Linked DNA regions of Fibrella aestuarina BUZ 2. The protein of the gene in region 1 interacts with the protein of each later gene in a pairwise test. Links are inferred from orthologs where the notes say so. Each region holds a gene or a part of one and is shown on either strand. Other genes may lie near its edges.

Evidence for each region. Proteins that work in one complex are often made in the same cells at the same time.
Region 2: the proteins of topA (region 1) and FAES_RS04695 interact in binary tests that used the Escherichia coli proteins (3 or more experiments, as listed by UniProt). The link is inferred for Fibrella aestuarina BUZ 2 from one-to-one orthologs.

Annotation. Positions count from the first base shown.
Region 1 is NC_020054.1:5,561,118-5,564,307, reverse strand. The notes cover bases 14-3,188. They hold topA (type I DNA topoisomerase), read right to left. Parts: upstream 2,807-3,188; coding sequence 221-2,806; downstream 14-220. Other genes in these bases: FAES_RS23010 (hypothetical protein), read right to left, coding at 3,059-3,188; FAES_RS23020 (SIR2 family NAD-dependent protein deacylase), read right to left, coding at 14-97. Also shown: more of FAES_RS23020, read right to left, coding at 1-13; more of FAES_RS23010, read right to left, coding at 3,189-3,190. UniProt on the Escherichia coli protein: Releases the supercoiling and torsional tension of DNA, which is introduced during the DNA replication and transcription, by transiently cleaving and rejoining one strand of the DNA duplex.
Region 2 is NC_020054.1:1,174,702-1,177,488, reverse strand. The notes cover bases 15-2,786. They hold FAES_RS04695 (IMPACT family protein), read right to left. Parts: upstream 1,827-2,786; coding sequence 1,203-1,826; downstream 15-1,202. Other genes in these bases: FAES_RS04690 (LBF_2804 family protein), read left to right, coding at 1,974-2,786; FAES_RS04700 (ABC transporter ATP-binding protein), read left to right, coding at 15-1,148. In the rest of the region: more of FAES_RS04700, read left to right, coding at 1-14; more of FAES_RS04690, read left to right, coding at 2,787-2,787.

The sequences.
Region 1 (3,190 bases):
TTTCCCAGAGCCCATTTGAGTCGCGGAAGGTGGCGATGCCACTTTCGGCACTGATACCCGCCCCCGACAGAACGACGATTTTCTTACGCGTTTTCATAGGAACAAGATACGCAGATTACGGGTCATTGGTAAAGCAAAAGCGCCAGTTTCGGCAGGCTTGGGGCACGATCTGTATCCCATTTGGCCTGCCGAAACTGGCGCTTCGGTCTCACAGTTACCTTTATTTTTTCTTGGCAACGGCTTTCTTCGCCGGTGCTTTAGCGGCGGGCTTGGCCGCGGCTTTTTTCGCCGGAGCCGCTTTCTTGGCTGCCGGTTCGGCCTTGGGGTCTTCACCCGCCAGCTCGAGGCATTTTTCCAGCGTCAGTTCGGCGGGGTCGATGTCTTTCGGCAGGCGCACGTTACGTTTACCCACGGCCAGATACGGCCCATACATCCCGTTGACCACTTTCACTTCAGGCCGTTCGGGGAACTCCTTGATGTATTTGTTGGCCTCGGCGTTGCGCTTCTGCTGAATCAGTTCGATGGCCCGTTCGAGGGTCAGGCCCGCCAACTGTTCGCCTTTGCCCAGCGAAATGTACTTGTCTTCAAACTTCACGTAGGGACCAAAACGGCCTTTGCCCGTAACGACGGGTTTGCCTTCAAACTCACCCAGCGTATCGCTGACGGCCTCGGCCCGCTTCTGCTGAATCAGTTCGATGGCGCGCTCCGCCGTGATGGTGTAGGGGTCATCTTCCTTCGTGAGCGAGACGTATTTGCCGTCGTGTTTCACGTAAGGGCCAAACTTGCCAATGCCGATGGTGAGCGCCTGATCTTCGAAGAAACCCACTTCGCGCGGTAGCGCAAACAGGCTCAGCGCATCCTCGATCGAGATAGTCTCGATCAACTGACCGTCGCGGAGATTGGCGTATTGCGGTTTTTCCTCGTCGGTCGATTCGCCGATCTGCACGTAGGCTCCGTATTTGCCCAGCCGGGCCGACACTTTCTTGCCCGATTTGGGATCGATGCCCAGTTCGCGCGCGCCGGTTTTGAACGACGCCACGTTGGACCCCTGTATCTCTTCTACGTTCTTGTGGAAATCGCCGTAGAAGGCTTCCAGCATCCGCTGCCATTCGAGCTTGCCGCCCGCCACCAGGTCAAATTCCTGCTCAACGTTGGCCGTAAACTTGTAATCAACAATGTCGGGGAAGTATTCGACCAGGAAATCGTTGACCACGATGCCCGTGTTGGTTGGGAAGAGTTTAGCCTTCTCGGAACCATAGGTTTCCTTACCGACTTTCTCCGTCAGGGCGTCGCGTTCCAGCGTGATTTCGCGGAAAGCACGTTCCTGACCGGGTTTATCCTGTTTGGTAACGTACCCACGGTTAATAATCGTCGAGATGGTTGGCGCGTAGGTCGATGGACGGCCGATACCCATTTCTTCTAGTTTCTTCACCAGCGAGGCTTCGGCGTAGCGGGGCTGCGGGCGCGTAAACTTCTCCGACGCTTTCATCTGGCTCAGGTCCAGTTCCTGCCCAATCGTGAGCGGCGGCAACATCCCCTTGGCATCTTCGTCATCCTCATCATCTTTCGATTCAAGGTAGACCTTCAGAAAGCCGTCGAACTTGATCACTTCGCCCTGCGCGATAAGGTCGCTGGGGAAATTCTCGGTCGGGCGACCGGTTGTACGGATGTTGATCGTAACGGTGGTGCGTTCGAGTTGGGCGTCGGCCATCTGCGAGGCAATGGCCCGTTTCCAGATCAACTCATACAGCCGCTTCTGATCGCGATCGGCCCCCGCACTATGGTCGCTGAAATTGGTCGGCCTGATGGCTTCGTGGGCTTCCTGCGCCGACTCGTTTTTGTTCTTGAAATGCCGTTGATGAACGTAGCGCTCATCGAACGCGGCCCGGATCTCGGTCGTCGCTTTCTCGACGGCTTCTTCCGACAGATTCAGAGAATCGGTCCGCATGTAGGAGATCTTACCGGCCTCGTATAGGTTCTGGGCGATCCGCATCGTGCGGTCTACCGAATAACCGAGTTTGCGCGAGGCTTCCTGTTGCAGGGTAGAGGTCGTAAACGGGGGCGCCGGCGACTTTTTGGCGGGCTTCACCTCCAGATTCCGGATCGTGAAGGTAGCCCCAATGCACTGCTCCAAAAAGCTGCGGGCTTCGTCTGCCGTCGCGAAGTTTTTGGGCAGTTCGGCGTTCAGAATTTTGCCGCCATCAACCAGAAACTGTGCTGTTACTTTATAGCTTGATTTGGCGTTGTGCTTGTCGATCTCGCGCTCACGTTCAACCACGAGACGCAACGCGACCGACTGCACCCGGCCCGCCGAGAGGCCCGTACTACCGCCTTTGATCTTACGCCACAGCACCGGCGAGAGCTCGTAGCCCACCAGCCGGTCGAGCACGCGGCGCGCCTGTTGGGCGTTCACCAGATCGAGGTCGATGGTGCGGGGTTGCTGGATGGCTTTCTGGATCGCGTTTTTCGTGATCTCGCGAAAAACGATCCGTTTGGTATTGGATTTCAGGCCCAGCGCTTCTTTCAAATGCCACGAAATGGCTTCGCCTTCGCGGTCATCATCCGTCGCGAGCCAAACCTCATCGGCGTCTTTGGCCAGTCGTTTCAATTCGCTCACCAACTGCTTTTTGTCGGGCGAAATCTGGTAAGAAGGGGCAAAGCCGTTCTTCACGTCGACGGCAAGGCCATCTTTGGGCAGGTCACGAATATGGCCAAAACTCGACCGGACGGTGAAGTCGTGGCCCAGATAGCCCTCGATTGTTTTTGCCTTTGCGGGCGATTCGACAATGACTAGGTTCTTCGACATAAAGTGTCTTTCAGTTGATGATATGGAATACAACTTCGCGTTTCATACGTCGGGTAAATACAGGCTAACAGGATAGGTTGCGGCCAAATATAGACGCAAACCGATCATATCGCGCCAACGGCGCAAGCAGTGATGGGCAGTAAAACGGTAGGAAGTGGTCTACAAAGAGAACAACCAGATGCCGCCGAACGTTCGGTTCAGCCTGATAACAAGGCAGGTCTATGTGGCTGTTTTGTAACGAACTACGGCCAGTTAGCGCCGCGAATACTGCTTATACCGTTGCAGGAGCGCAAACGTCAGATCGTACTCGCTGGATTGCAGCACAAAGTCGTCGTTAAAATTGCAATAATCGCGGAATTGCTCGATCGCCTCGCCCTGTAGGTC
Region 2 (2,787 bases), 4.4 Mb from region 1 along the record:
GCCTCATGAGTGTGCTCGACGAGACCTTTGGCGGCATGCGGGTGGTGAAGGGCTTCAACGCGGAATCATTTATTGTTGGCAAGTTCCAAGAAGAAAACAATGGCTACCGGCAGGCGATCCGGGCGCTGGCCAACCGGCGCGAGCTGGCCTCGCCCTTCTCCGAATTTATGGGTGTGGCGGTGTTGTCGGGGATTTTGCTGTATGGCGGTTCGCTGGTGCTGTCAGGGCAGAGTGACTTGTCGGCTTCTGCCTTCGTGACGTACCTGGCCCTGTTTTCGCAGGTGACGCGGCCGGCCAAAGATATTTCCAATGCCTTCAGTGCGTCGCAGCGGGGGTTGGTATCGGGCAAACGTGTACTGGATCTGATGGATACCCAACCGGCCATTACCGATAAGCCAAACGCCTACCAATTGACCGACTTTCAGCACGAAATCGCCTTTGAGCACGTCTCGTTTTCGTACGAAACCGGCACGCCCGTTTTGAAGGATATCAGTTTTACGCTCCAGAAAGGCAAGACCATCGCGCTCGTCGGGTCGTCGGGTGGGGGTAAGTCGACGCTGGCCGATCTGGTGCCGCGTTTCTACGACCCTACGGCGGGCCAGGTACGTATCGACGGACACGACCTGCGCGACTGCCAGACGGCGTCGCTTCGTAACCTGATGGGGATCGTTACGCAGGAGAGCATTCTGTTCAACGATAGCGTTTTCAACAATATCGCTTTTGGCAGCAACGCCAGCGCGGCCGATGTGGAACAGGCGGCGCGGATTGCCAACGCGCACGAGTTTATCAGCCAGATGCCCAACGGCTACCACACGACCATCGGCGACCGGGGTAGCAAACTATCCGGGGGGCAACGGCAACGCATCAGTATCGCCCGGGCCGTGCTGCGCAACCCGCCCATTCTGATTCTGGACGAAGCCACGTCGGCGCTGGATACCGAATCGGAGCGATTGGTGCAGGAGGCGCTTACCCGCCTAATGGCCAACCGCACCACGCTGGTGATTGCCCACCGCCTCAGCACGATTCAGCACGCCGACGAGATTCTGGTGATCAACCAGGGGCGCATTGTGGAGCGTGGACGCCACGACGAGCTCCTGTTGCTCAACGAAGGGGTTTACCGCCGTCTGCAAACGATGCAACAGGTGTAGGGCAAGGGGCATAGGGCTCGGGGTATAGGGGTATAAATGACTTATCCCTGATTCCTATGATGCCCCTTGCGCCACGCTCTTTGCCTCTACGCCATCCAGCTTCCCCAGTTTGCCCATCACGACCTCCACCAACGTGCGGCGCATTTCCAGGTCGAGGAGGCAGGCGGTATCGAAGTCCTGTTTCAGGATCGTCAGCTGGTGTTCTTTCACTACGCGCATCACGTCGTTCATCTGTTCGAACGGAAAGCGAAGCCGGTACACCTCATTCACCGTTTTCTCTACCACCGTGGCCACGTCGAGTGCAGCCATGGTGGCCAGTTTATAGGCGTTGATCAGCCCCGGCACACCGAGCAACGTACCGCCGAAGTAGCGCACCACCACCACAAGCACATTGGTCAGATCGCGCGATAACAGCACGTTCAGAATGGGCCGCCCGGCGGTTCCGCTCGGTTCGCCGTCGTCGTTGACCCGATAGTGGTTACGATCGAGGCCGAGCCGGTAGGCGTAACAATGGTGATTGGCCTTTGGGTGAATTTTACGCAGGGCCTCCAGGTACGTTCGGGCATCGGCCTCGGAGCGGATTGGGTAGGCAAAGCCCAGAAACTTGCTGCCCCGGTCCCGAAAATCACCTTCAGTAGCCGTAGTGATGGTTCGAAACGTATCGTCGAAAAGTGTCATGTCTGTTGATGGTCGATGGTTATTAATCCTCAAAAATGGGTTACGCCGCTACTGACCAAATACCAGTAAGCCAATACTTATTCTAAACAGCAGCCGCTTTCTGACAGTTATATAGCCACAAAACCGCCACCAATGCATACCATTCCAATGTCTACACAACCGCCCGAAAATACGCCTGGTCCCATCGACCAGTTAGCGTTACGCTACCTGCGGCGGGCTTTAGACTCGGCGCATCCGACTGACGAGCCGTTTGTCATGAATGAACTGGAAAACCAGGTCATTGGCAAAGTTCGTCGGCAAACGCTAGGGATGGCGGCCTTGCTGGGCATTTTTGGTGTGGTTTCTCTGTATCTGCCTCAGTATCTGTGGCCTGCTTTCTTCGCATCAAACAGCGCCACTCTATTCGGCTACTCGGTCGACCTACCCCTGATCACAACGCTGTACGCTATCTTACTGGTTTACCTTGAAGTTTATGCACTGTTGTACATCAACCTGCGGGCCGTACGGTATGTGATGGCGGTTTGCCAGTTCCCACGTCAGCACGATGCCCAGTACGAACGCCACCTGTACGCGCTGGCCGAAGCCGTCCGGGACGGGGCCGACAAAGGCTTGCTACGTTATGGTATCGACCCCTATCTGGGCCTGCCGCAGTGGGGCCTGACCGCGTTTTTCGTAGTCAATCAAGTCAAAGCAGTCATCAGCAGCTTTGTGCTGAAAGTCGCATTGCGGCCACTGGCAGGGCGTTTTGTCATTCCTCAGGTAATCAATCTGATTGGTTTACCCGTGTACGCTTTCTGGAATGTGTGGGCCTCGAACCGGGTTATTCACGAAGCCAAAATTCGGGTCATGGCGCCCCTGACCATTCGCGAATTCGTGGATGATCTTTATGAAGAATGGCGGCACAACGAAGCGTTTTGCGCCCTTATCCCGGAAGCGCTGCAATATGTGGCGGTTCTGAAGC